One region of the Corynebacterium sp. H128 genome, then DNA from elsewhere that is predicted to be linked to it. Evidence: riboswitches for the same ligand, from Rfam matches in the RefSeq annotation. Region 1 holds a riboswitch; the other holds the start of a gene.
The links. A riboswitch is a leader RNA that binds a small molecule or an ion and turns the genes downstream of it on or off. The one in region 1 is predicted to bind cyclic di-AMP.
Positions count from the first base shown of each region.

Region 2: linked by a shared signal. The riboswitch ahead of WG915_RS03350 (transglycosylase family protein) and the one ahead of WG915_RS09785 (C40 family peptidase) in region 1 are both predicted to bind cyclic di-AMP.

Region 1 covers NZ_JBBHKW010000010.1:71,457-86,165, forward strand. The annotation lists gene pknB (Stk1 family PASTA domain-containing Ser/Thr kinase) at 1-647, shown strand, start outside; gene WG915_RS09745 (glycosyltransferase 87 family protein) at 651-1,772, shown strand; gene WG915_RS09750 (class II 3-deoxy-7-phosphoheptulonate synthase) at 1,837-3,225, opposite strand; gene WG915_RS09755 (polyadenylate-specific 3'-exoribonuclease AS) at 3,262-3,768, opposite strand; gene WG915_RS09760 (acyltransferase family protein) at 3,797-4,939, opposite strand; gene WG915_RS09765 (lysophospholipid acyltransferase family protein) at 5,046-5,783, opposite strand; gene WG915_RS09770 (ROK family protein) at 5,809-6,795, opposite strand; gene WG915_RS09775 (glycosyltransferase family 4 protein) at 6,856-7,968, opposite strand; gene WG915_RS09780 (C40 family peptidase) at 7,981-9,048, opposite strand; gene WG915_RS09785 (C40 family peptidase) at 9,236-9,862, opposite strand; cyclic di-AMP (ydaO/yuaA leader) riboswitch at 9,873-10,020, opposite strand; gene qcrB (cytochrome bc1 complex cytochrome b subunit) at 10,562-12,184, opposite strand; gene qcrA (cytochrome bc1 complex Rieske iron-sulfur subunit) at 12,181-13,395, opposite strand; gene qcrC (cytochrome bc1 complex diheme cytochrome c subunit) at 13,392-14,282, opposite strand; gene ctaE (aa3-type cytochrome oxidase subunit III) at 14,370-14,709, opposite strand, start outside.
Region 2 covers NZ_JBBHKW010000002.1:288,658-303,366, reverse strand. The annotation lists gene WG915_RS03370 (helicase-associated domain-containing protein) at 1-1,553, opposite strand, end outside; gene WG915_RS03365 (hypothetical protein) at 1,617-1,811, shown strand; gene WG915_RS03360 (solute symporter family protein) at 1,964-3,583, opposite strand; gene WG915_RS03355 (DUF485 domain-containing protein) at 3,586-3,927, opposite strand; gene WG915_RS03350 (transglycosylase family protein) at 4,333-4,941, opposite strand; cyclic di-AMP (ydaO/yuaA leader) riboswitch at 4,950-5,100, opposite strand; gene WG915_RS03345 (cold-shock protein) at 5,519-5,905, shown strand; gene WG915_RS03340 (DUF2771 domain-containing protein) at 5,902-6,405, opposite strand; gene WG915_RS03335 (glutaminyl-peptide cyclotransferase) at 6,415-7,188, opposite strand; gene WG915_RS03330 (DUF3027 domain-containing protein) at 7,306-7,893, shown strand; gene WG915_RS03325 (aminotransferase class IV) at 7,890-8,510, opposite strand; gene WG915_RS03320 (chorismate-binding protein) at 8,510-10,276, opposite strand; gene WG915_RS03315 (NCS2 family permease) at 10,407-11,864, shown strand; gene WG915_RS03310 (TrmH family RNA methyltransferase) at 12,001-12,825, shown strand; gene WG915_RS03305 (DUF6928 family protein) at 12,846-13,712, opposite strand; gene sepH (septation protein SepH) at 13,718-14,596, opposite strand; gene serC (phosphoserine transaminase) at 14,689-14,709, opposite strand, start outside.

The DNA.
Region 1 (14,709 bases):
CAATCGCCCAGGTTTCCCCTGCGGCTGGGGTGAGCGTGCGAACCGGTTCCACGATCACGGCTTCTCTGAGCAAGGGAGCCGCCCCAATCCCGGTCCCAGACGTCGCTGGGCGTGAACTCGACACTGCGCGTGCGATGCTGGAACAAGCCGGTTTACACGTTGGGTCTATTTCCGAGGACTACTCCCCACAGCATGCCCAGGGGCACGTGATTTCCAGTAGTCCGGGCGCGTCCTCGAAGCTAGCCAAAGGCTCCGCTGTGGACCTGAAGGTCTCCAATGCGCTACAGGTTCCGGACTTAGAAGGAACCTCGCTGGATAAGGTGCAGTCAGAGCTAGCAGCGGCCGGATTCATCGTCACCGTGGAGCGCTCTAATGCGGCTGGCGACGTCCCCAATGAGATCGTGGGGGTATCGCGAAAGGCAGGCGATCTGGTAGATCCTGCTTCTGCGGAGCTAAAAGTTACAGTCGCATCAAAAATCAAGGTAGCATCTGTGACAGGAAAGACGGTGCAAGAAGCAACCGCCATCCTCGGCGCCCAGGGTCTGGGTGTTTCTGTTAACCGCTCGGGCGACAGAGTAATCCGGCAGAGCCCTCGAGCTGGAAGCAAAGTCGAGCCGCGCACGAGTATAGAACTGACAATTATCTAAAGAATGAAAACCAAGTACGCCGCACCCATTGCGTGGGCAACAATCATCGTCATTGCCCTGTTCAGCCGAATCGTTGTCAGTCCCAGCGGCGTGCGCCTACGCGGCGCAATTGACCTGCAGGTGTATGCCCATGGCGGAATGACTTTTCTCCGCGGGTTGCCGCTCTACGCTGCGTCCTTTGGCGAGTCTGGTAACGGGCTCCCCTTCACCTATCCCCCTTTCGCGGCATTCCTCTTCAGTACTTTCGCCTGGCTCCCATTTCCGGTCGTCGTCACGCTTTATCTGTGCGCCTGCCTGGCCTGCCTGTGGGCGATTGCGCGCTGGCTCGCATTACCGGTGCCCACTGCTGTTGTCACTGCGCTCTTCCTGTGCGCACACCCCACCTTCAACACCCTCAGCTTCGGCCAGATCAACATCTTCCTGATGACGCTGATCCTGGCGGACGCTTTTGATAAACGCCCAGCATGGCTCCCGCGCGGAGTGCTGATTGGCATCGCCGCAGCGATCAAGGTCACCCCAGGAATTTTCCTGTTGTGGTTCTTAGTACGCCGCGACTTCCGTGGTTTGCTGGGAATGCTGGCTGGCGGCGCTGCGGCAACGCTCGGGATGGCGGTATGGAAACCACGGGATACCTGGACCTATTTCACCGAAGCTCTCGTCGACCCGAACCGCGTCGGCAATCCCGCCTACATCTACAACGCCGCTCTCAAGGGTGATCTGCTCCGCCTGGGGGCGCCGGATGCAGTGTGGTACCTCGCCCTAGTAGTCAGCCTCGCCTTGGGGGTATGGGCAGCCTACCGGGCACACCGCTGTGGCCAGCCTGTGCTGAGCCTGGTATTCATTGCGGCGATTGGTCTGCTGGTCAGCCCAATTAGCTGGACGCATCACTGGACGTGGTTGCCGGTACTCGCACTGCTCGCGATCAAATCTGCAGCTGCAGTCGGCGTGCGGCAGGACGTGTTTAAGGTGCTTGCTGCCTTGACGTTCTTCCTGCTGATCTTTGTGTTCCCGCTTGCGGCACCACTACCGTGGCTGGAGTCCATTGTGGTGGCCAGCTTCGCGGTGCTGTGCCTGGCGTATTTTGTGGTCACGCTGCGACTTTTCCCGAAGGTCGCGCCGGTTTAGCACCCAAGCAAAAGGCGCCTCTGGGATCAATCCTTCCAGAGGCGCCGAAACAGCTAATTTTGGGCTAACGACGCTGGTTACGCAACATCTCCGCCACCAGGAACGCCAGCTCCAGTGATTGCTGAGTGTTCAAACGCGGATCACACGCCGACTCATACCGTCCCGGCAGATCAACATCAGTGATGTCCTCTGCACCACCCAAGCACTCGGTGACGTTCTCACCGGTCAATTCGATATGAATACCACCGGGGTGGGTGCCCAACGCGCGGTGCACTTCAAAGAAGCCCTGCACCTCATCGATGACCTTGTCAAAGTGCCGCGTTTTGTAGCCATTGGAGGAGGTGTAGGTATTGCCGTGCATCGGGTCCGACTGCCAAATGACCTTGTGCCCAGCATTCTCTACAGCCTGGACGATGCCGGGAAGAACCTCACGAATCTTGTCATGACCCATGCGTGCCACGATGGTTACCCGGCCAGGTTCATTATTCGGATCGAGCTTTGCCACGTATGCCACAGCTTCCTCCGGTGTGATGGAAGGGCCGATCTTGATGCCTACGGGGTTCGCGATCAGCGCAGCGAAATTGACGTGGAAATCATCAATGCCACGGGTACGCTCCCCGATCCAAAGCTGGTGTGCGGACACGTCCCAGAGTTCTTCCTGGTTCTCATCCAGGCGCAGCATCGCGCGCTCGTAGTCCACCAGGAGCGCCTCATGGGAGGCAAAGATATCGGCGGCGCGCAGACCAGGGTCATCCACTCCACAGGCATCCATGAATCGCAGACCAGCCTCGATCTCCCGGGCCAGCGCTTCATAACGCGCACCGGCAGGAGAATTCTGCACGAACTCGCGGTTCCACTCGTGGAGACTGCGCAAATCAGCGGTACCAGAGCTGGTGAGCGCACGCACCAAGTTCATCGCGGCCGAAGAGTTAGCGTATGCACGGATCATGCGGGCCGGGTCGTGGCGACGCGCCTCCGGGGTAGCCTCCACTCCGTTGACGATGTCACCGCGATAATTCGGCAAGCCCGTAGCGTCGAGGTCAGAAGAGCGTGGCTTGGCGTACTGACCTGCAATACGGGCCATTTTGACTACCGGAGTCGAGGCACCGTAAGTCAGCACTACTGCCATCTGCAGCAGGGTCTTAACGTTAGCTCGGATGTGCTGCTCAGTGTTGCTCTCGAAGGTCTCGGCGCAGTCTCCACCCTGCAGCAGGAAAGCCTTGCCCAAGGCGACGTCAGCCAGCTGCTTCTTCAGGTTGCGGATTTCCTGTGGCACCACGATCGGCGGAACAGTCTCTAGGATGCGGCGCACCGCGGCTGATTGCCCTTCATCCCAGGTCGGCTGCTGATGCGCGTCACGCGCGATAACGTCACGGAAGCGCTCCTCCATTCCGGGCGGCAATGGTGGGAGGCTTGGTAGCTCGTTTACAGGGATATCAACAGTCCAACTCACACTCCACAAACTACCACGCTAGATGGGCGGAGCGAACTAGTTGACGCAGTTCTTGGCGTCGATAGGCAGCGCCTGCATACACACCTGGAACTTAGCTAGGTTGTGGCGTGCATCTACCAGCGCATCGTGATTGCCCTGCGGAATCGGCGGCAGCTTTGGATAACCGGCCATTTCCCAGTACTGCTTGAGCTCCCGGGTGTAGCGCGGAATGGCCCGTGGCAAACCCGCCATGTCGCCCCATAGTTGGGCAAGCAACACGTGGTCATAGGCGCCGACCCACGCCCACAATTGGGGCTGGGTGCCTGTCGACGTCAAGAACTCATATACCTCTTGCCGAATGCGTTCCTCGGACTTCCACGCCGGATCGCTCGGATTGGGTAGTTGCGCAAGGACATTCGCCGCTACCCAGGCATTGGCCTTGGATGCGTCGAATTCCGTGGAGACGGCGTAGTACTCGCGGCCATCCTCAGCCACTATTGCGATGGAGACCAGCTCGATAGTCTGGCCGTCCTCGATGAATTCGGTGTCATAAAAATAGCGCACGCAGAGGCTTTCTAGTTGAGCGTCGGTTCTACCTCAACAATAGTCGGCGGTGTGCAGGCTCGGACTGTTGCCCCAGTATTGCTAGCAGCTGCTGGTAGACCGCCGGCGGCTTTACTGACCACCCCAGAACGGGGATCTTGGAAATGAGGTGGAAGGCTACCCCACCGACCAAGCTGAAGACTACGCACATCCATACCCACACTGTGGCGTTGTGCAAGGGGTTTTGGGCACCGATTTCGAAGGGTAGGCCCCGGAACAGGAACGGGAAGCAGAACAACAGGGTCAGCCCGAAGCCGTGCCCGATGTACAGCACCAGAGTGTTACGCCCGAAAAACCGCAACACAGGAAATACTGCAGGCAACTTTGCAATAGCCACGGCGAGCAGCAGCGCCGCTGGCAGCGTCAGAACTCGCACGGGCAGTTTCACCAGCAGTTCCGCCTCATAGAATCCCAGCACGTGGTCAGACCACAGTGGCCAACCGACAAAGTCTACGGACCACTGGTGGATCCACAGTAGGTCGAGTTTGCGTGAGCCCGCGTAGGTGAGCGCCGTAAGCGCGAGGGCTAGCGGGTGGAACGCGTTCTTCGTGAAATATGAAATGGCCGGTTTGCAGCGGACACCAATCAGGAAGATTGGTAGGTACAGCGCCACATGATTGACGATTACTGGGCGTTCCTCTATCAACAAGGCGCATAGCGGAAGCACACTGAGGACAAACACCCACGGGGTAGCTAGCGCGCGTGTAGCCCAAGCAATGATGGTCACCACCACCAGGCAATACAAGAACCACATCAAGGTGGATCCTTCCAGGACCGTCTTAAAGACAATGTCCCAGGTGGGCTCGGGATCGGCAAGAAACTTGTGCCATTCCACGTACTTCAGCCACAGCTCGACGGGCGCCCAAATTGCGTAAGGGATGAGGATGAACCACACGCGCTTAAACAGCAATTCCGCCAGCGTGAAGTGCAAAACCTTGGCAGCCAAGAAGCCACTGACTACAAAGAACAGTGGCATCCGCATCGGGTCCAGAAAGGCATTTACTTTGGCGGGCCAGCTTTCAAGCCCATTGGGCACCACTAGGGTCGCGTGCAGAAACAACACACCGAGGATTGAAAGTCCCCGAGCTGCGTCGGGCCAATCCAGGTATTCTTTCTCAACCTGCGCCGCCATATTGCCTTACTTGTTGCGATTAACTACTAGAAAACTGGAATCCCATAGGATTCTCCAGGGTTTTCCTAGGTTAACCCAAAGTAAAGTGCGGGGCCAAACTTAGAAACTACGCTCCGGGCATGGCTGCTGGCGGATATCCCCTGCCAGCTTCCAAGGATTTCTTCACGTCAGCTGCATAAACGTCGACATAGGTCTGGCCCGAAAGCTCCGCCAAGACGTGCATCACATGATCGGTGAGTTCGCGCTGCGTGCTGTATTCATTCGCATCCAATCCGCGTTCCGCAGCGAACTGCATTGGATCTATCGGGGCACCAATGACAATGCCTACCCGCGTTGGTCGCGGTATCCACGAGCCGATGGGGTTTGCCTTTCGGGTTCCGATCATCGCCACTGGAATGATCGGGGCCTTGGTGGCCATGGCAATACGCGCCATTCCCGTCTTGCCACGGTATAGGCGTCCATCTGGGGAGCGAGTTCCTTCCGGGTAGATGCAAAGGACGTCGCCACGCTTGATAACGGCCTCACCTGCATCCATAGCTGACTGCGCGGCGTCACCCGAGCTGCGGTCGATAGGAATCTGGCCGACGCTGGTAAAGAACCAACGCTGCAGTTTCCCCTTCACACCGGTTCCGGTGAAGTATTCCTTCTTAGCCGGAAACGTAATTTGCCTTGGGCACAGTAGCGGCAGGTAGAAAGAATCCATCACTGCCTGGTGGTTCGACACCAGTAATGCCCCGCCCGTTGCTGGGATGTTTTCCGCACCAATAATGGTCGGACGGTTGTAGACGCGCAAGAACGGGCCAACAAAGACGTTCTTAAACAGCCAGTACCACTTGTTGCGCATCTCGACTCTCCACCTCGGCCTTGAATTACTGAACTTTTCCAACCTTACCTTGGGCTGTGCCAGCTTTGCCCATTGTGCGCCCTGTGTCTGCTGCAATCCTTGCCATTCGGGCCGCACCGATGATGCCGGCATCGTTACCCAACTGCGCCAGCTTCACCTCAGGAAAAGGCCGGTGACCGGCTCCGACGATCTCCCGCTGCGCCTTCTCGACGGCCGTGGGCAGGAATACATCACCATCCGCAGACACACCACCCCCGAGGACAATCAGTTCGGGATCGAAGATATCGCTAGTCATGGCGAGAGTAACCCCGAGCCAGTGGGTGAAATCAGCCATTGCGGCCAGCGCTATGGGGTCTTCAGTGCGCGCTGCCGCAATCACAGATTCCCCGGTCCACGCTTGGTCTGAGGAGCCGTGCTGTGCGCTTAGCTCGATGGCCGTAGCAGCGAGCGCTGTCCCCGAGCAGTATCGCTCCAGGCAGCCACGCTTGCCACATGGGCATTCTCGGCCGTCGGGAACCACCGGAAGATGCCCAAGCTCCGGAGCGGTGCCAAATGCCCCGCGATATATTTCACCGCGGTGAACCAGCGCAGCCCCAATGCCGGTGCCAACGCTGACCAGCACCCAGGTCTCAGCATCGCGCGCTGCGCCGTAGGCCGCCTCCGCTATCGCTGCGGAGTTTGCGTCATGTTCCAACGCAACGGGCACAGGAAGCCGGGCAGCTAGTCGTTCTTGCAATGGCGCATCGCGCCACGGCAGATGGGGGGCGAAGCGCACCCTTTCGCGCCCTGCGGTGAGGAAACCAGCTACTGCGATTCCTATTCCAAGCACGTGGTACCGCTCGATGAAATCCATGCTCATATGAACGATCGAGTCTTCCATGCTGCGCTCAGTCCCGTAAGACTTCAGCTGCATACGTTCGACGATCGTGCCATCCGCAGTAACGGCGGCGGCCCGCAGGTTGGTACCGCCGATGTCAAACCCTAACGTGACGTGATCGAGTTGCTCAGACACTGCAGCCACCTCCCTCTTCCCTTGCCATACCAAGCAAACCCGTTAAGTATAGCGTGGGTGTTAAGGACGTAACACTTCCTGGAAACGCGCGCCCAGCTGCTCCCACGTCCAATTCTCCCGAACGTTTCGCAGACCGGCCTCCCCCATGGCTGCCCTCAAGGTCCCATCTGAAAGCAGTGTCAGCAGTTCGTGCTCTAGGCTTGCTAGGTTTCGGCCGTCAATGACTCGGCCGCTCTCAGGGGTGACGGTCTCCGGGGCGCCACCGGAATTCCCGGCGATAACTGCGCATCGTGCGGCCTGTGCCTCAAGATAAACGATGCCAAGGCCCTCAACGTCCAACCCCCAGCCTCGCGTCCGGGCTGGCATCGCGAATACGTCACTAATAGCTAGAGCGCACAAGCGTTCCTCATCCGAGACTCGTCCGGTAAACACCACGCCATTCCCAGCCATTTTCTTCAGCCGGGTGCAATAGCTGCCGTCCCCAACGATCAATAGTTGCGCTGCGGGAAAACGTTCACGAATCTTGGGCCACACTTTAATCAAGGCGTCTTGTCCTTTGCGCGGGACGAGCCGCGAGATGCAGCTGACCACTGGCCCGGATTCAAGGCCCCAGCGCTGCCGGAAAGCAGCTAAGGCCTCTGGGGCGGGACTGAGAAACGCGTCCGCTGCGACCCCCGAAGGCAGGTGCGCAAACCGGGTGCCGCGTCCAAAGGGCCGCGCTAATCGACGCCGGGTGTATTCCGAAATGTATGTCACCACATCACAGCGTTGGCCGATCACACCTAGGCACTGGCGCGCCACCGGGAGCATCGACCAACCGACTTCATGTCCATGAGTGGAAGCAACGATCTTTCGTGCTCCCGCGGCACGTGCCTGCCCAGCCATGAGAGCCAAGGGGGCAGCAGCGCCAAACCAGATAGTATCCACTTCATGTTCGCGAATGAGTCGTGCCATTTCCCGTGCAGTGGCAGGAGTCGGCAGCATCACTCGATGTGGCCACCGCACCACCGTATAGGGACTCTCCGCATCCCATGCCGCAGCGGCAAGTGCGTCCTGAGTAGAGGCGAAAACAATCACATCTCGGGGATCGAGCGTGGCGAGGAAATCGCGGACATAAGACTGAATCCCGCCTATGGTGGGCGGGAAATCATTAGTCACCAGGAGAACCTTCATCGGATGTAAGTCCTAATAGCGACGCGCTCCATAAAACGGCATGGAATCCATGTTCACAACCTGCAGCGGGATGCCGTAATCAGATGCGTGGACAATCTTTCCATCTCCCGCGTAGATGCCCACATGTGTGGCACCGGGATAGAAACCAACGACGTCGCCAGGCTGCAGCGCAGCCCGGTCAACAGGCGCGCCGCCAGCCATTTGAGCTTGAGAAGTACGCGGCAAAGACTTGCCCTGTTGTGCGTAGGACCAGACCACTAGGCCCGAGCAATCGAAGGTATCCGGGCCAGCTGCACCCCAACCATAGGGAGCGCCGATCTTCGTCATTGCTACCTCGAGGGCTTTCATCCCCTCAGCGTTAGTCGAGGTGATCCCAGCGAGACTGTGCTTGACGGGGCCATTCTTACGCTCCCACGCGGCACGCTCTGCCGGATTGAGCTCGTTGATCCGCTTCTCAATCTCCGCAATGCGCCCCCGGAGCTCCTTGTCCTGCGCCTCCAGTTCGGACTTCTTATGGTTCAAATCGCTCACTTGGAACTCGGCTTCTGCCTCTAGCCGTGCGGCTTCGCCATGAAGCCTTCCGGCTTCTGCCGATTTTGCACGCTGTTCATCCAACGCGGCTTGTGCACGCCGAAGATAAGAGGAGATGTAAGCGGAACGGTCAATAGCATTCTGCGGGCCATCCGAATTGATGACGGTGGTGATTGGATCAATCAAAGCGCCACGGTATTTAGTGGCCGCCAGCTCGTCCACTACTCCCTTTGCCAGCAATTCTTCCTGCCGCGCTTGTTCCGCAGCTGCCGTCGCAGTCTTTGATTGTGCCCGCAGTTCACCAAGACGGTGTTCTTTGGCATCAACATCGGCCTGCAGCTGCTTGAATTCCTCGCTCTTTGTGGAGACTTGCTCAGAGGCAGCGTCTAGCGCCTTCACCAAGCTATCCATGTCATTAGCTTCGGGAACGCTCGGTGCGGTGGAGACGGCTGGATCAGCAAATGCTACTGGGGCCGCCAATGGAAGTAGTGCAGAGGATCCTGCAATTAGCGAAGCAAGTACCACTCCGCGAATCGACGAAGTTTTCACAGGTGAAATGACCTTTTCAGTAACAAGGAGGCACGGGAGAACCAGAGAGTCTTGCGCGTGCGAATTGCTTCTCAGAATACGTCATTAACGACGCAATAACCAATAGCACATCCGTTGCGCGATTTGTCCCAAAACGACGATTGCCCAGCCCGAATAGCCGGGCTGGGCAAAGGAGTCAATGCAAAAACTAGAAGCGCACTGCGGAGTGGTACGGCATGTAGTCCAATGGAGACTCAGACAAAGGGGTGCCTTCGTTGAGAGCGTGAATAACGGTGCCATTTCCGGAGTAGATGCCAACGTGGGAAGCACCATCGTAGAACGCAACGATGTCGCCTGCCTGCAGCTGGTCACGAGAAACTGGGGTACCTTCTGCGGCCTGTGCGTAGGAGGTACGAGGGATGGACTTACCGACCTGGCTGTAAGCCCAGGAGGTAAGACCAGAGCAGTCAAAAGCGCTTGGGCCAGCGGCGCCGTAAACGTATGGGGAGCCGATCTTGGAGCGAGCGGCGTCAACAATAGCCTGGCCATTGTTTGACTGCGGTGCAGCGACGGCTGCGGCTGCTTCGTTCACGGAAGCGTAGCTCACGGTCTGCCCCTGGTTCTGCAGCGCAGGAACCCACTGATCAGCACCTGGCACATTGGCCAGGTTTGGAACGTTTTCAAGGCCAGGAACCTCGACGGTCATTCCGGTGTTTGGTACTGCTACCGGAACAGCGTTTGCAGGCTGCGCGAGGGATACAGCGGCGCCAACAGCTACCGCGGATGCGGCGGTGCGCTTAGCGATGGTCACGTTCGAACGGGTGTGCTTACCCATGAATATTCTCCAAATCTTCCAGTGAGCCGGCCGGGTTAGCTGACGGATTAGGAAACGGAAGCTTCCCCTCCCCACTCGATCCCCTATTAAGGACTCTCGCGGCGAGTACACCCCAGATAAAAGGTGGTTCCCCGACTCGGATGTAGCGGACTGAAAATTAATCCAGTTCCACAACGCCCGATTAGGCATTATTTCGGTTGTATTCCAGGTATCGCCCAAATGACATTTGGCGCGTCCCGTAATGTCTCGACAAGATTACGAAATTGCAACGACGGATGTCCAACGACGCACCGGCCTCACAGGCCGTTACAAGCTTGTTACAAACAGTGGAACTACTACAGACTCGCCATCAGCAGAAAGCTACCACTTTAAGTAAACCTGTCGAACAATAGGCATGCGCTGGGCAAATACTAAAGTTGCAAACCTGAAATTAGAGCACTTAGGGCCACGAAACCACCAGTTCCGTAGCCTTAAAAATTAACACTGTGGCCTTAGTCACACTGCAATCCTGTGAGTCACAGCCACACCAGCAGTCACAACCGCAACCGATCTTAATCCATGCGAATTTGGGTCACATCATCGACCCCAAGTTGCTGCCATTGGCGGGTCTAAAAATAGGGCAAAAAAGAACTGGCGCCTCTACCCCAACTTTCGGGGTAAAGGACGCCAGCACTCTAAGTTGCGCAGTCAGGGTGGCCGTTAGCGGCCATTCTCCTCGTCTTCAGCGCGGGTGCGCTTCTGAAGCTCCTCAAACATACGAGCTTCTTCTTCATGGTTCTCGTGAGCACGCTTGTTCTTAAGTGCTACGAGTTCCGCGTCATCAGACTTGAATGCAGAGCCATGGCTCAAGGAATCAGCGAATCCGAGTTCATTCATCTGCTTAGGCACCTTCGCGCCAGCGTAAGGCAATGGCACTGGGTGACCATGTTCGTCCACTGGGCCCAGTGGCTGGTGCACCTCGATGAAGGCACCGTTGGACAGCTGGTGGATGACGCCGGTTTCGATACCGTGCTCCAGAACTTCGCGGTCAGAACGCTGCAGACCCAAGCAGATGCGGTAGGTCAGGAAGTAGGTGATCGGAGGCAGGATGATCAAGCCGATACGACCGACCCACGTCATCGCATTCAGCGAAATCTGGAAGTGGTAGGCGAACAGGTCGTTACCGCCAGACAGAGTCAGCAGGAAGTAGAACATGAGAGCCATCGCGCCGATAGCCGTACGAACGGGAACGTCGCGCGGACGCTGCAACAGGTTGTGGTGAGCATCGTCGCCGGTGATCTTCTTCTCGATCCATGGGTAGGCGAACAGCAGCACCACCAGAATGCCGAGCATGATTGCTACCCAGAATACTGCAGGGATGGTGTAGTTACCGAGGTAGAGCTCCCACGCTGGCATGACACGGGCCGCGCCGTCAGTCCACAGCATGTAGATATCAGGCTGGGAACCAGCGGAGACCTGTGCCGGGTTGTAAGGGCCGAGGTTCCAAATGGCGTTAATGGTGGTGACACCGGCCATCAGTGCAAGAACACCGAAAGTAAACAGACCGTAGGCTACAGACTTCACTGCGAACACTGGCAGGATTCGAACACCGACGACGTTGTTCTCCGCACGGCCAGGTCCAGGGAACTGGGTGTGCTTTTGGTACCACACGATTGCGAGGTGAGCCGCGATCAGCGCCAGGATAATGCCCGGGATCAACAGCACGTGCATGATGTAGAAACGGTCAAGCATGATTTCCGATGGGAAGTCACCGCCGAATACTGCCCAGTGCATCCAGGTACCGATAATAGGCAGGGATACCACGATGGCAGACATGATTCGCAGGCCGACACCAGAAAGCAGGTCATCAGGCAGGGAGTAACCCATGAAGCCTTCAGCGACCGAGAGAATAAGCAGGATGCAGCCGATGATCCAGTTCGCTTCACGTGGGCGTCGGAAAGCACCGGTGAAGAAGATACGCATCATGTGAACCATGATGGACACTGCGAACATCAGTGCAGCCCAGTGGTGCATCTGGCGGATGAAGAGGCCGCCACGGACCTCGAAGGAGAGGTTCAGGGCGGTCTCGTAGGCACGAGACATTTCGACGCCGTTGAGCGGAGCGTATGCGCCGTCGTAGATCACCTTGGTGATCGATGGATCGAAGAACAGGGTCAGGTAGACACCGGTCAACAGCAGAATGATGAAGCTGTATAGCGCTACCTCACCCAGCATGAAGGACCAGTGGGTTGGGAATACCTTGTTGATCTGGGTACGAACCATCCCGGAGATGGTGTACCGAGAATCAACGTTATTACCGATTTCAGCTAGCTTGTTGCTCATGACTTACGCTCCCAGAATGCAGGGCCGACAGGCTCAACAAAGTTGCCTGCAGCGACGAGGTAGCCCTCTTCGTCCACGGTGATTGGCAGCTGTGGCAGTGCACGAGCCGCCGGACCGAACAGTGGCTTGCCATGACGCAGCGCGTCGAACTGCGACTGGTGGCAAGGGCAAAGAATACGGTTGGTCTGTGCTTCATAAAGGGAAGTCGGGCAACCAATGTGCGTACAGATCTTGGAGTACGCGTAGTAATCGCCGTAGTGGAAATCTTCCTGGTTTTCGCGCTCGATCACACGCTCAGCATCGGCGCTGCGTAGACGGATCAGCATAACTGCGTTGCGTGGGCCGTGAATGGAGTGCATGTGCATCTCGTACACGTCCAGCATTGGGTCGTAGTTATCGCCGTCGTTGACATCTTCTTCGTAGAGCGGGAAGACGGTCTCCATTGCGGCAGCAGATAGATCCTCTGGGCGCATGCGTACCAGGCGGGTAACACCAGTGGTGCTGTAGTGCTCACCATGCTTTTCTGCAATTGCGGAGGTGTCTCGGCCGAGGTAGACCTTGGCGCCTTCGTTAGCCTTAGTCCACCCGGAAGTCCACAGGGTGCCGTCACCGTTGTAGTCCAGTGGGCCTTCCTTTGGCTTCCATGGGTTCTTGATCATTCCACCGAGCGGGAAGATGATCGTCAGGCCAGCCAGAGCGGCTGCCGTACCAGCGATTCCCTTCAGCACCTTGCGGCGACCAAGAGTGGATGTATCCCAAGAATCGTTGAGCAGCGCAACCAGGGTTTGACGATCCACTTCCTCAGAAGGGCCGTCGTGGCGACGTTGCACGGAGATCTCTTCCGGAACGAACTTCTTCTGGTACAGGGTCAAGCCAAAGGCCAGGCTCAGGATGGACAGGCCCATCGTAGCGCCGAGCAGTGGTGTGTAGAGGCTGTACCAACCCAGACCTTCTTCACCGTGACCCTTGTACTCCCAAGGCCAGAAAATGTAGACGGCCATGAAGGCCAGTGCAAACACAGCCCCGAGAGCAAACCAAATGGTGACCGCGCGCTCTGCGCGCTTCTCAGCGGGATCGTTGGCATCTGGGAAACGCTCCTTACGGAACGCAACCGTGACATCGTCCAACTCGGTACCAAGACGAGCAAGTTCTTCATTGCTCATGCCGCTCAATTCCTTGGCGGTGTACTTCTTTGCTTCGTTATTACTCATGAGCGAGATCCAATCCACAGTGCAGCCGCGATCAGAGTCGCGATACCGACGAGCCACATCAGCATGCCTTCAGCAACTGGACCAATGCCGCCGAGGGCGTAGCCACCCGGGCTTGGGGTTTCTTTAGCATTCTTGATGTAGGCGATGATGTCCTTCTTCTCGTCCTCAGTCAGCTGACGGTCGGAGAACTTAGGCATGTTCTGTGGACCGGTGAGCATTGCCTGGTAGATCTCCTGCTCGTTGGCAGGGTCGAGGTAAGGAGCGTACTTACCGGAGGAGAGGGCACCGCCCTTGCCAGTGAAGTTGTGGCATGAGGCGCAGTTCAAACGGAACAGTTCGGAACCACGAGCAACGTCTGCCGGGTCGATCTGACCGTCGAAGTTCTTGCCACGAAGAGACTCCATAGCTACTGAGCCGTCTTCATTCTTCACGATCTCTGGGCCACCGCCATTGGCGTTGACATAGGCAGCGATAGCGAGAGTCTGGTGCTCGTTGTAGCGAGGGTTCTTACGGGCTGCTTGTGCTTCGTTACGAAGCATAGGCATACGGCCCGAGTGCACCTGGAAGTACACTGCGCCTTCACCGACGCCGATGAGCGATGGGCCGCGGCCTTCAACGCCCTGAAGGTTGACACCGTGGCAGGTGACACAAGCGACGTCGTAGAGATCCTTGCCCTCGGCAACGAGAGCCTTCTCATCGACATCGGCCGTGACAACCTGTGCGTCCGGGGTGAATGCGGAGGCGAGGAGGCCTGCGCTGGTAAGGCCGAATGTGAGCGCCGCGGCGCCGGCAACAGTCCGACGTACCTTTCGACGGCTCTTGGCCTTCTTAGCAGTGCTCGTTGCGTCTGCAACGATCTCCTGCTGCTGTGGGTTGGTTTCCATCATTTCCCTTAAAACTCGTATTCGGAAAGTGAAGGGCTGTAGGCCGAATGAAGCACTTTAGGTGAGTCCAAACGCTTCGGCCGCTACGGCCTACTGAATGAAGTAAATGGTGATAAAGAGGCCGATCCAGACAACGTCAACGAAGTGCCAGTAATAGGACACTGCCATTGCCGCGGTCGCCTGAGCCGGGGTGAATTTAGACTTCGCGATACGAAGCATCACGACGACGAATGCCAGCACACCTGCAAGCACGTGTGCGGCGTGGAAGCCAGTCGTAATGAAGAAGGCTGAACCATACACAGAACTCTGGATGGTCAAACCATGCTCCACGAGGTGGTAGTACTCATAAGCCTGGCCGAGAAGGAACACGGAACCCAAGAGAATGGTTACTGCGTACCAAAGGCGAAGCTTAAAGACGTCACCTCGCTCC
Region 2 (14,709 bases), on a different contig from region 1:
CTGTCCAAGGCCCTGCGTACTGAGCTCTCGGTGATGCGGTAAACGCTTGCCAGGCCAGAGGATTCCAGCTCCGCAAGCACATCCACGAATTGTTGTACCTTCGGGGTGAGTGGTCCGGGGGCGAGCATCGTCATGTCAGCCTGAACAATCAGTTGTTCGACCGGTGGCGGAACTGTGAGTGTGCCTAAGCGGATGGCACTAGTGAGGACACCACCGGAGACCGCCCCGATCCAGACGGCCTCATCGAGCAGCTCCTGCACAGTGTGTTCCGGTATCGCGGCAGCAGCGAGCGGGTGATGGAAGCTGAGTAGTTCGCGGATGCCCGGCACGGATCCGCCCAAGGGCAGCTGTCCGAGAGAATCGATGAGCAGTTCGCGCCATTCGGGGAGGTGAGTTTCCCGCATATGGCTCGCCAACAAGTGGACCTTTGCGCCATTTTGGCTCGTACCGAGCTGCCAAGGTGCCCACACGCTATCGCGCCAGCCGGCAAGGAGTCCGTGCAGCTGCTCTGCTAGGGAGCTGCCGAGCCATTGGTCAGCTAAGGGGGTAGGTGCGTAGTAATCTCCGCCATCGTCATCATCGGGCAATGGTTCCGGGACCCCTCGGGAGATCAACCCGGCGGACACTCCGAGGCACATCAGACGGGCAACTTCGACCTCACTGATGCTCAGGGCTTTGGCTAGCCGAGACGTCATCCGCACCCCGATCGCACCACCCTTGAGCGTAGACACCGGCGCGGCACCGAGCTCCTGGAGCAGCAATCTTAAAGTGCGGCAAACCTCAAGCCCGGCGGAAGTACCGGATTGGTCCGCCTCATCTTGTAAGACTTGGCCTTGTGAACGGACGCTAGGCACGCTGAGCGGTGGACGAAGCCTGCCACTCAACTGATTGTGTACAGCTTGGGGCAGTTGAACTGTGCCTTCGTCGACGCGATGCAGTAGCCCCTTGGCAATGAGCTGCGGGATCGGACGAGTCGGATCTGCGTCCACCGCGGCATCCTTAGTGACGCCAGTGCCACCGGATTGTGCCAAGGTGACGAGGATCTTCTTGGATCGAGCAGACAGACTGGACAACTGCTCGGCAAGGTCAGCTGGAGTAGCTGCGGCATCAGGAAGTAGCTGCCAGCCAGTAGGAAGTGCGGACATCGCCTCTTGCAGCACGAGGAAATGTTCAGCGCCAAAAATGAGGCCGAAGGATCGGAGCCTATCCAGGGACTCCGCAATTTCCGCGGCAGGTGGGCAGGAATCCCCGTGCTGTTGAGTGCGATCCTCGATCAAGCTCACTACTTCGGGGGCAGTAACAGGGGTAAACTCACCGCCAATCGAAGCCGCCGCCTCCAACGCCAGCAAGTCGATGGTATTGAGCGAACGCAGGGCTCTGCTAATCGACGCCCGCAACTGTAACCGCGCAGCTAGAGAGCTGATTCCGGGCGGTAATGGTAGGACAGTGTCCGGTCGGAGCGACAGCAATTCCGACAGTTGCTCGTCGCTTAAGCTTGCAAGCCACTCGCGGAAACTGGGGATGGTATCGCCCGAGGAAGAAGGTTTTTTCATGATGGCTCAAGTTTAACGTCCCGAGAAGTGACTTTTTAGCTCGAGTTTTGAAACAATAGGTGCATGTCAAAAATCGAGAAGAATAGCTACGTCGATCCGGGCTGGCCTGAGCATCTCCCGGAAACCAGCGGTCACCCTGTTACGGAATTGGTTTCTCGTCTGGCTGGCGCATCCAGCCCTTACGGTGATGACATGCCATTTCCGCTTCCGGCAGAGAAGATCGGCTACGTCCACCCATACACCCGCATTAACAAGTAGTTTTTTGCCAAGGAAGGGCCAGCAGGTTGGTGCTGCTGGCCCTTCCTGCTGCTCGGAGTAACTGCGCTTGGGGAACGAGCCGCGCAATGGACGTCGAAAAGCTAAGCAGCAAAAATCTCCCTAGGGTTTCCTAGGGAGATGCGGGGGATTGCTTAGTGCTGAACTGCCTTTTCCACGCCAACACCGGTGAGAGAGCGTACTTCCATTTCTGCCCGCTTGAGCGGGAAGTTGTCTGGCTTGCCGATCAGGGTGCCGATGATACCGAGTAGGAAGCCCGTGGGGATCGCGATGATCGATGGGTTGGTGAGCGGGAACCATGCGAAGTCTGCCCCCGGGATCATCGCTGTCGGTGCACCGGAGACGGCCGGGGAGAAGATGATCAGGATGATCGACGTCAGCAAGCCACCATAGATGGAGAAGAGTGCGCCGGTGGTGTTGAACTTCTTCCAGTACAGGGAGTACAAAATTGTTGGCAGATTAGCTGCGGCAGCAATACCGAAAGCTAGCGCGACCAAGAAGGCAATGTTCTGCCCCATGGCTCCGATGCCCATGACGATAGCCAATACACCGATGACAATCACGGTGATACGGGAAACACGTACCTGCTCTTCTTCTGTTGCTTTGCCGTCACGAAGGACTGAGTTGTAGATATCGTGTGCTACGGAGGCAGAGGCTGTAATGGCGAGGCCAGCGACCACAGCGAGGATCGTCGCGAAGGCTACAGCAGAGATACAAGCCATGAAGATGGTGCCGCCGACCTTGGATGACAGCAGCAGGACTGCAGAGTTCGCGCCACCGGGAGCATTAGCGATCTGGTCAGCGCCGACGAGAGCGGCTGCACCATAACCCATCACTACCGTCATCAGGAAGAAGACCGCGACGATGCCGGTCGTCCAGACGATGGAGCGGCGGGCTTCTTTAGCAGTAGGGACGGTGTAGAAGCGCATCAGGACGTGCGGCAGGCCAGAGGTACCGAACACTAATGCCATGCCCAAGGAGATAAAGTCCAGCTTGGTGAGGGTGTTCTTGCCATATTTGAGACCCGGGTTAAGGATGGCATCACCCTTAGGATGATTCGCAACCGCAGTTTCAAGCACGGCATTGAAACCGCCCTTGACTGCAACGAAAGTGAGCAAGGTGATGACGATTGAGCCACCGACGAGCAGCACAGCTTTGATCATCTGGACATACGTGGTGCCCTTCATGCCACCGACGAGGACGTAGACGATCATGAGAATACCAACGATACCGACGACGATTGCCTGCGCACCCTTGCCACTGATGCCGAGCAGCAAAGCCACGAGTCCGCCGGCGCCAGCCATCTGAGCAATCAAGTAAAACAGGGAAATCGCGAGAGTAGAAATAGCTGCGGCCATGCGAACTGGTTTCTGATTCAGGCGGAAAGAAAGCACGTCTGCCATGGTGAACTTGCCCGTATTACGCAGCGGCTCCGCAACAAGCACCATCGCGACTAGTAGCGCGATAAGGAAGGCCACGGAATACAGGAAGCCGTCATAACCACTCAGTGCGATTGCGCCGGTGACACCGAGGAAGGCCGCGGCGGAGAGGTAGTCACCAGAAATGGCGAGTCCGTTTTGCCAGCCAGAAAAGGAAGCGCCACCGGTGTAAAAGTCAGAGCCCTTCTGAGAGGTGGTGCGAGTCGCACGGACAACGATGGTCATGGTCGCGACAATGAACAGGAGGAAAATGGAAATGTTGAGAATCGGATTGCCGGTAGAGACTTGCTCGCCAGCTGCCAAGATCTGGTTCATTACTACACCTTGCTTTCTGGAGAGGTTCGGGTCATCTGCTCGCGCAGTGCAGCGGTGGCTGGATCGAGCTTGTTGTCTGCGAAGCGGACGTAGAGCCAAGTGACTAGGGCTGCGGTCGCAAACTGGGCCAAGCCGAGGACCATGCCGATGTTGATGGCGCCATATAGCTTCTGGGAAACAAAGTCCACCGCGAAAGTCGCGGTAATGATGTAAAACATGAACCACGCCAGAAACGCGACGGAGATGGGGAAGGCAAACTTCCGGAAAGTGCTGCGGAGTTCGTGGAACTCGGCGGATTCGCTTACCGCGAGAAACTCTTCCGGAGTTGGTGTTGCGGATTTCATATTCACCTCAAGTACTAAATGCGGCGTCTGTCACCTTTGTGAAGATCATGTGAGACGCTACACAAACGCCATGTGAATTGCAGGTAAATTGAGGTCAGGGGTGTAGTTGAGTGTAAATGTTCGTCTTCGCAAAATTGTAAAGATGTGAGGATATGTGAGTTTTGCTAATGGCGAATCCCGAAATTCGGGGGCGGTTGGGTGTATAAAAGGCGATGCTGTTCCGGTGAAAAGCGGAGCGAGTTCCAATTTTGGGGTTCAGGGGGAGTCGAGAATTTTGCCCGCAATGGGGGTAGGTTGATTGCTGCCAGTCAAGGCAAAAGGCAATTGAAATGCCAAACGGCGCCTACCTGCTTGCCGAGTCGGGCAAGCAGGTAGGCGCCGTGAAAAGCTCAGCGCGCTACAAAATTAAGAGCTGGTAGCGATCTGGTTGATGTCTGCGCCAAGAATAGAGTTGATGTTGCCCTTGTTGGCTTCGAAGTAAGCCTTGACAGTTGCTGGAACTTCCATTCCGCGAGCTGCAAACTGAGCCTCTACCTGTGCGTAAGCGGCATCTGCAGCGGTCTGTGCGGCAGCAGGAGCCTCAGGTGCGGCCTGCTCGGCTGGAGCATCGAAAGGTACTGCTGCTGGGGTGGCTGCAGCGGTGCGAGGGGTGGCAGGGGAGTTCAGTCCGAGGCTGGCGGAACAAGCTGGCCATGCGCCCCAACCCTGGCTGGCAAGCACGCGCTCGGCAACGGCGATCTGCTGCTCGCGGGTGGCCTGGTACGCGTAAGGGGCAAACTCCTGGCCGCCGTTAGCGCTCCAGGTGGATGGGGAGAACTGCAGGCCGCCGTGGTAGCCATTGCCGGTGTTGATGTTCCAGTTGCCACCGGCTTCGCAGCCTGCCAAACGATCCCAGTCGGAGTCGGTAGCAGCGGAGGCGGTAGGGGCGAGCAGGGTAGCTGCAGCGCCGAAAGCGACGGTGGAGGCAGCGAACTTTGCCTTGAAGGATACGGTCTTAGCAGCGTGACGTGCCATGTTAAAAGTTTTCCTCTCATTTACGCCTGCGAGGTTAGCTGTCGGGTTCAGGCGGAGGATATATGTGCCTGGCCACAGAACGTGGCTTCACCCCAAGGGAAGACCCCAGAAAGTGGTTTCCCCGCCCTTGTCTGCAATGAAGTTATGTACGGATGGTGTTCAAGTTTGCACTGACCATATGCTCGAATATCTTTTCCCAGACAAGGTTAGGCGAAAGAAAAGATAGTAACGAGCGCCGTGCTTGTTATCTAACAGTAATGGTTTGTCACGAAAGAGTCACGTTTTGGTGGTGGATTTGTAGTTCTTTGGGCAATGTTGGACTAAAACCCCAGCTCGCCTCGAAAGAATTTTTCTTGTGAACTGTGTCACGGCTCGCGTTTGTGTGGAACAGGTGTTAACGATGTTTCGTGTGGTGACGGCTAGCGGGGGTTGGTTAGTAGTCCGAACTGCGGTTACAACTAGGCTATACTTCAAGCTTTATCCTTATCGCGCGCTACCGAACCAGCGGTGGGTAATGGCACGAGAACCCCACAGAGGCTCCCGAGCGCGAACGAGAATCTTTAGGGAAGGATCGATCATGCCTATTGGCAAAGTGAAGTGGTTCGATGTTGAACGCGGATTTGGTTTCGTCTCCAATCCAGGTGATGAAGACGTCTACGTAAATAAACAGGTATTGCCCAAAGGCGTGACTGAATTACATCCTGGTCAACGAATCGAATTCGACTTCGCCGCTGGACGTCGCGGCCCTCAGGCGCTGCGCGTCAAAGTGCTTGATGATGCCCCAGCACGGAAGCCGCAGCACAAGTACAAGCCAGACGAGCTGCACTCAATGGTCTCGGACATGATCACGTTGTTGGAAAATTCCGTCCAATCCCCGCTGTTAGCGGGGCGTTACCCGGATCGCAAGGAAGGACGCCAGGTGGCGGAAATCCTCCGCGCTGTGGCGAAGGAACTCGACGTTTAGGATTCCTTGGCGTTGATGGACCACACCACTGTGTAGGGAGTTTCCGCCCCAGCGGCGTTGCGTCCAATAAGAACTGTAGATACCTCGACCACAACCAAGCGTGGTCGAGGTTCGCCGTCTAGAGATCCGGGAATCTCCATGTCCTTGGCCTCGTTGGCTTTGAAATAGTGCTGGTCATTAGCAGCCGGATCATCGTAAATCTTCAGCACCGACCAATCGTGATCGTAAATGTCCTTGGGAACTTCGATCCGCAGGGAGCCATCTGCAGGCACGCTGATCTGTGGAATCTTCCCCTCGGGGCACTCGACCCCCGGTTCGCACACCGTATAAGGGAGGACTTCCTGCCCATTAGCCTTGATCGCTACGGCTTCTGGGGCCGGGCCAGGCCGGCTATTCCACCAATTTTGAAAGGCGATGGAGCCCGCGATGACCGCGACCACCGCGATGATCAAAATGAGGAATTGAGTCAAATTGCGTTTGCGCACGTTAGCCATGCTCATCAATGCTAGTTAATCAGCCGGCACAAACCGAACTTCGTAAAGATCGGGCCAGCGCTTCCCGGTAACTAAGAATCGGTCAGTGCCAGGGATGTGGGCAATGCCGTTTAGTACGTTGTTCGGGTCTTGTGCTGCGTTGTTCGGCAGGCTGCTGGCGTCGATACGCGCGGTAACCTTGCCGGCAGCGTCCAGCCGGACAATTTCTGATGTGAGAAAACGATTGGCATAGATTTGACCGTCTACGCACTCGAGCTCGTTGAGCTTATCGATGCCAGTTGGAATCTCTCCTTGTACCGCGAAGCTGTCCGGATCCAGCACCTGGAGCGTTGCGGAACCGTTCGACATAATGAGATGGTCATCCATGGCGCACAATCCCCAGCCCTCGCCACTAATTGGGGCTTGGTCGATTACTTCGAGCGAGGTGGCATCACGCTTGTAGGCGACGCCACTTTGCCAGGTAAGTTGCCAGATATGGTCCCCGGATTGGGTGATACCCTCGCCGAATTCGCTGGGTTTTAGGTCCTTCGATGCGAGCTCTCCACCGTCGATGGTGCGACGGTAAATCCGGCTCTCGCCATGCCAGCCGGTTCCCACCAAAAGCTGATTCGGATTTGCGCGGTCTACTTCCAGGCCTTGGGTGAAAGCAGCTGTGCTGCCGGGATGAGTAGCGAGGATCTCGGTTCGAAGCTCTTCCGGCATAGCCACCTCAGGGCTGCTGCTACAGCTCAGGAGGAGGCTACTGAGCCCGATGAATCCGAGCAATTTCGCGCCGAATGTGTATCTCATAGAAATCAATTTTGCCCTATCGGACATAATGGGGGAGTGGGAACTTCAAGCAAACGATCAAACGGACCGCTCTTTGATGCCCGTGCAGTGAAGCTAGCCCGGCATGCACTCGCGGATATGGGGGAAGACGCCAGTGGTGTGCACTCGGGGATTTCGGTCCTTAACAAGAACGCTGTGACGCATCATTTCGAAGCCCAGATGCCTGGTTACCGTGGCTGGGAGTGGAACGTGGTGCTGGCATGCGCCGAGGGCTCTCGGTTCGTCACAGTTAACGAGGTCGCCCTCATGCCGGGCCGGGATGCTCTGCGCGCCCCGGAGTGGGTTCCCTATGAGGATCGCGTGCAGCCGGGGGATCTCCAACCCGGTTTGTACATTCCGCCGCGTGTCGACGACGAACGCCTGACGGAGCTCGAAGGCGGACACAAACTCACTTCAGTTGGCTTTCAGGGAGCCCTGGAACGATGGCGCGAAGCCTTTGGGCCAACAACGGAAAGTGCGGAGAAATCCCAGCTTAAGTGTGAGACCTGTGCCTTCTATGTCGCCGCTGCAGATGTCGGAAACTTCTTCGGAGTGTGTTTCAATGAGTTCGCGGCTGACGGACATGTAGTGCATGCAGCTTATGGTTGCGGCGCTCACTCTGAGACCCCTCCGGCCCAAAACCTTGCTGCCACGGAGCACGAAGCGTTCGACGACGAACAGTTCTAGACACGTTCAGCGTGGCGCCAAGCCCAGGAATTAAACTCCTGGGCTAACCGATCATGACCGCGAGTAGTTCGAGCCCCCGAAAACGCGTTGAGCAGCCAGCACCCCTTCTCCAGATCGGCTAGCTCCAAAAGCCGGTGCTGCATGGGAATGCCACATTCCCGGAAAAACTCCTGCGCCAACCGCGCCGTCGTCGAAGGCAATGCGCGTGGATGCGAGGAGAACACCGCTGAGTTCTCCTCGAAAACCAGCAACGCCGAAAACACTCCTTCTACGATGGTGCCACGCGCATCTGCAAGGAGACCTTCGTCGTAGCCCCGCCGTTTGCTCAGCTGCTGGCATTGCGCGAGCCAATCCAAGTCAGGTCCTTTCACAGTAGGGTCTGAGCGTTCATCCAGATGCGGTATGGGATCTATCGTGACAGTCATCGGGACCCGCCGATCGGGACGCAGCGTTACATCCCCCGCAGCTGAGACAAGAGGGAAGCATGCGGCTGCTCCTGCTTGGCGTAGTTGGCGTCGGACCTGTTCCACGTGTTCTTCATCAAGCCCTAGACGTTCGAAGTGGTAGGAGAGGCCGCGCACGTGGCCAGAAATCATACGGAAACTGGTGACGCGCATCAAGACTCCAACAACAGGCGGAAGGGTTGCATCTTCACTAACACTTCGTCGTATTCCTCATCAGGATCGCTCAGCGCAGTAATAGCGCCACCTGCCCCATAACTGAGCTGGCTGCCATGTTGCACTACGGTGCGGATCAATATAGCCCAGTCTGCTTCACCGGAGGCGGAAATATACCCCATGCAGCCCGAATAATAGCCACGGGGTTGCTCCTCGAGTTCCGCCAAGATGTCCATGGAGCGCTGTTTTGGTGCACCAGTCATCGACCCGCCAGGAAAGGCCGCTCGCATAGCGTTAAGCGGGTCAGCCTCAAGCTGGCCGACGATCGTAGAGACGAGTTGATGAGCCTGCGAAAAGGTATACACCTGGCAGAGCTCGGCCACGTGGATGCTGCCCGGGGCGCAGCTGCGGGATAGATCATTGCGGAGTAAGTCCACGATCATGAGGTTCTCGGCACGATCCTTCACGCTAGCCTTGAGATCATTGACCAGAGCGGTGTCTTCGGCTGCAGAAGCACCACGCCGACGAGTGCCTTTAATCGGGTTGGCGGTGATGGTGCCGTTGCGGATCGAAAGGAAGCGCTCCGGGGAGGAAGACAGGACTGAAACTTCGCCCAGAAACAGGCCCGCCATCGGGGCGGGCGCTACTTCACGAAGCCTCAAATAAAGGGCTAAAGGGTCAACCTCGTAGGAGGCCCGCGCACTGGTAGTCAGACACAACTCATAGGAGTCGCCGGCTGCGATAGCTTCTTGGCACTGAGCTATCAAGCGCCGATAGTCCGCTCGACTGTGACGCATTTCGACCTGTGCCGCAATCCGCGCCGGGCTGGGCGCTGATGTTAGCTCCGGTAGCGCAGAATCATCCTGAGAGATTAGCCAGGCAGCATCGTCAATGAGTTGGTACACCATTTTGGGAACGAGCAAGCTGCCGGAAACGAATTCGCCGCCGTCGATACCCGCAGTGGCTTCATAAGGGAGCACTCCCATCGCGCCGGGTACGAAAGTGACCGGGGCGGGATCAGAATCGCTACTCAGGATTCCGACAGGGATCTGGTGCGGGGAAACCAACTCTGAACCAGCGCCGATAAGATGCATGCCGGAGCCGTCGGAGGAGTCGAGCCAGCACACAACTGGATGCTCCCGGCGCATAGCTGCCACCAGGGCCGCAGGATCAACTACCGCACAGCGGCGTCGTCGCCAGGTGGGGATAACACCGGTGGCGTCGATAAGCTGGCGCATCAGCTGTACCCCATGCTCGGTGCCGATGGATTCGGGATGGAACTGCAGACCCCACTGTGGTTTGTCGGTGCGGCGGAGCGCCATGATGGTGCCATCTTCGGCGCGCGCGAGAACCTCGATCCGGCTGGCTTCGGTTTCGCGGACATCGAGGGAGTGGTAACGAATCACCTGCAGTGGTGAAGGAAGCCCAGCGAAGAACCCGCTGCCGTCGTGGGTGATCTCGCTGCTAAGGCCGTGCTTGGGATGCTGCGCACGATCGACTGTGCACCCCGCCGCCAGAGCAATGGCCTGATGCCCTAGGCAGATGCCGATGACGGGAGTGTCCTCGGCAAGGACGGTACGTGAGGAGCCAATATCGGCAGCCTCAGCAGGGTGGCCCGGGCCGGGGGAGATGATGACGAGGTCGGCTTCCGGGCGTGGCTGGTTGTTGCGAACTACCTCGGGCTGGATACCGACGGCTCGAAAAACCAAATCAGCGAGGATATGAGTGAAGGAATCATGGTTATCAATGATGAGGATTTTGGTCACTATCGGGTGCGTCCCATCTGCGAATAGTTTTGTTAATTGTACCGCCGCGGTTGCTAAAGCCCTGCTCTAGGTGCGATTGTGTAACGGGCACCAATCAACAATTGCGGTGCGAAGCAAACTTGGAGTTCTTATGACGGCAACCGCCACTGCGCCTAAGAGCGCGTTAGACAGATTCTTTTCCATCACGGAGCGTGGCTCCACGCTGGGCACTGAGGTGCGTGCAGGCGTAGTCACGTTCTTCGCGATGGCTTACATCATCATCCTTAATCCGCTGATCATCGGCACTATTGAGGACCACACCGGCCATGCGCTGGGGATTCCTCAGGTCGCGGCTGCCACAGCACTGGCCGCAGGTGTGATGACGCTTCTTTTCGGGCTCGTTGCGCGCTATCCCTTTGGTATTGCCACTGGCTTGGGAATCAACACATTGGTAGCGGTAACCATGGTGGCCGGTGAAGGATTGACCTGGGAAGAGGCCATGGGGCTGGTGGTGATCGACGGCATCATCATCGTTTTGTTGGCCATTTCCGGATTCCGTATCGCCGTGTTCAATGCTATCCCTGATGCTCTCAAAGCAGCCATGGGCGTGGGTATCGGCTTGTTCATCGCAATGATTGGCTTGGTTGATTCTGGCTTCGTACGCCGCATCCCAGATGCGGCGGGTACGACGGTTCCGGTTGGCCTGGGAATTAACGGTTCAATCGCTTCGTGGCCAACCTTCGTGTTCGTCATCGGTTTGATTATCTGTGGCATCATGGTCGCCCGAAATGTTCGTGGCGGACTATTTATCGGCATTGTTCTCACCACGCTGATCGCCATGGTCGTTGAGGCTCTCACCGGGGCTGGCCCGTCCTTCGTCGACGGGAAGCCAGTGCCAACCGGTTGGAACCTAGCTGTACCAAAGTGGCCTTCTTCTCTCGGCGGGATGCCAGACTTGTCCATCGTGGGTGCTGTGGACCTCGTGGGGGCCTTCACTCGCGTCGGTGTCCTGGCGGCTACATTGCTGGTCTTTACACTGGTTTTGGCCAACTTCTTCGATGCCATGGGCACCATGACCGCGCTAGGTAAGCAGGCCGGTCTCACCGATGAACATGGCAATCTGCCTGATATGAAGCAGGCGTTGATTGTGGAAGGCTGTGGCGCGATCATCGGTGGTGGAATGTCCGCTTCCTCCAACACGGTTTACGTAGATTCTGCGGCTGGCATTGCCGACGGCGCCCGCACCGGCCTGGCCAATGTTGTGACCGGTATCCTCTTCTTGCTCGCGATGTTCCTAACTCCGCTGTACTCCGTTGTCCCGATCGAAGCGGCTGCGCCAGTGCTGGTCATCGTCGGTGCACTCATGATGGGACAGATTCGCGAGATTGACTTCAATCGCTTTGATATCGCGCTCCCGGCGTTCCTGACCATCGTTGTTATGCCCTTTACTTACTCCATTGCCAACGGCATCGGCGTTGGATTTATTGCCTACGTGCTGATGGCGCTCGCCTCAGGTAAGGGCAAACAAGTCCACTGGCTACTGTGGCTCATTTCGGCATTGTTCTTGGTGTACTTCGCCATTGACCCTGTCATGTCCTTCTTTAGCTAAGCAACGCCCCTCTTAGCCACCTCGCACAGCCGCCTCGCTCAGTCGTCTCACCTACTTAAACTGGGTGCGGCGGCTGTGGCTTTCCCGGAGCTCCGGATTCCCTAGCAACACACCTAGCATTTAGAATGAGCCTGCTATGACTAACTTCATCCAGATTGATGACCCCACCGATCCACGACTAGACCCTGTTCGGGATCTCAAGAACTCAGACCAAGGGGGCAAGGGGTTGGTTATCGCGGAAGGGCCGCTCATTGTAAGGCGTTTACTGGAGTCGCGTTACCCAGTAAAGACAATCGTCGGTTTTGATGCGAAGATCCGGAGCTTTCTCGAAGAAGAAGGCGTAGCAGAACTCGTGGCGGAGATCCCCATTTACGTGATCTCTCGGGAAACACTCAAGCAAGTGGCTGGGTTTGATATGCACCGTGGTCTCCTAGCTGCCGCAGAACGCGTGGAACCCGCGAGCGTGCAGGAGGCTCTGGATGGCGCGAAGACCATCGCCATCCTGGAAGGCGTCGGCGATCACGAAAATATCGGTTCGCTCTTTCGGAACGCAGCGGGTATGGAAGTAGATGCCGTACTATTTGGCGCCGCCTGCGCGGATCCCCTCTATCGGAGAGCTGTGCGGGTATCCATGGGGCATGTTCTCCGATTGCCGTTTGCGTATCTGGATGGCACTCCGCGCAACTGGCAGCGCAGCCTGTCTCAGCTCGCGGAAGACGGATGGCATCTGGTGTCGCTCACCCCTAACACGGACACCATGCTGAAGGAAGCCCTAGCGGGCAATCCTGACAAAGTCGCGCTGCTCATCGGCGCTGAAGGTCCGGGACTTACCGAGCATGCGATGCGTGCGACTCACGTACGAGCCAAAATCCCGATGGCGCCAGGCACAGATTCTCTCAATCTGGCCACTGCTGCGGCGATCGCCTTCTATGAGCGTCAGCGCACACACCAAGAGCCCTGATAACCCGATCTCGGGTTGGGCTAATCGCGGTCTGTGTGTCGAAGCATTTCCCGCAGGCTAGCTAGGCTGCGGCCAGCATTCTTGGCTGCGCGAGTGGAGAACTTTAGCACTGCGTCCGCAACTTTGCGGGCTTGCATTCCGGCATCCATCCCGGGCGAACTAGAAGGAAATTCCTCGTAGTCATCGTATTCGGAATGCTGGGGGCCGAGTCCAAGCTTGGCCGATGCATCGTAGACAATGGAACGCACATCTTTGCGGGGACGTGGCGGTTCAATCCTTGGCTCTTTGCGTCCGTCGATGGCGTAGCCAACCACGAAAAGATCAGGGCCATCGGCGGAAATGTCTACGCCGAGCCAGTGGGAGTCGGCTTCCCGCACCAATTCGATAGGATCAAATGGAAGGTCGATGCCGGCACCTGGGGCCCCGCGCTCACCTGCCCAGTAGGGGCTCTCGAAGGGCTCTGGTAGACCAATGTCTTCGTAAACGCGGTCTCTGCGGGCACAGAAGCTGCGACGGATCTTGCCTTCCTGCCAGTGGGCGAGCCCGCCGAAACCCGTGTCGGTGTTTTCAGCAAATGCAAACACATTGCGCGCGGCGATCGAATCCAGCAATTTAGGATCGAGCTCTGATAGCACGGTCATGTCTTGTACGAGGGTTTGAACCACGGTGATGCCGGGATAGCCGGCGATATAAAACTCGCCTTTAGAAACAGGGACGGACCGGTTCAGCGGAAACTCTCCAAAGACACTGATCGGCCACGATGGGTCCATCAACGCGAGGTACTTACGGCCGAATCCGCGATCCGCCTTGGGGGAGGCGCTGAGTACTGCAGCAGGGTCATCAGCATTCACAAACCACAGCGTTACTACAGCATCGTGCGGTTGCATTGTCCCTAGCTCCTTGGCCTTTTGGTGTTAGTGCGCACTCCGAGGAGGACATCTTCCCAATGCGGGGTCACAGCTTTGCGACGCCGTTTCTGTGGCTGCTCCGTAGCGTCAGGATGCTGGAGGAACTCGTCCTCAGCTTCTTGGACCTCTTCGACCTCAGCCGGTTCTTGCGAACGCTGTACAGCAGACAAAGTACGTACGGCAGGTTGACCGAAGTCAGGGTCTGTCAGATCGGCGGCAACCGCATTGCGGGCTACAGCCGTCGCGTTGCTCATACCGTGGCTGTGATAAGACCATTCCGCGACGTTATCGGAAAGTCCGGTTTGCCAGGAGACGCGCACAACCCATTGCCCAGCTGGATCTTTATAAGCGTCCCACGTGGATGCCGTGAGGTCATTACCGCGAGCTGCGAAAGCGGTGGCGAGTACTTCCCACAAGGTCAGTTTTGCAGGGCCATCTTCCCGGACAGGGTGGGAGCGCTTGGCCATATCGGCAACTCGGGCGCGTTCCTGCAGGACAGGGTGTGCGAAGGCCTCGATGCGGGCTTCGGTGACATCGTTTTCTGCAGCTACCTCGGCGATGCTCGCACCAGCGCGGATCCTTTCCTGGATATCGCGGGGACGCATCTTAAGTGGGGCGGACAGGCGGGGATCGATCTCGCGAACCTCGCGGGCCGGTTGAGCTGCGGCTACGGGTTCGGCTACGGTTTCTGGTTCCGCCGGTACAATTTCTTCAGTGGTGGCTTCCAGGACTGGTGCAGGTTGTTCGCCGCTGATAAGCGACTGCAAGTCTTGAGTTACTTCGACGAAGAAGTCCTCGCCGTCGGCGCGAAATACCAACGACGATGCGGTGGATTCTTCGACAACCAACTTGAGTTCGCGCACGGGATTCTCCTTCGTGAATGGACGTGTCTTTCACCACTTTAGACCAAAAATGCGCAACAACGTGGGAGTTGCTGCGCATTTGGTGGGGTGTGTTACGCGGTGGCGAGGCCGCC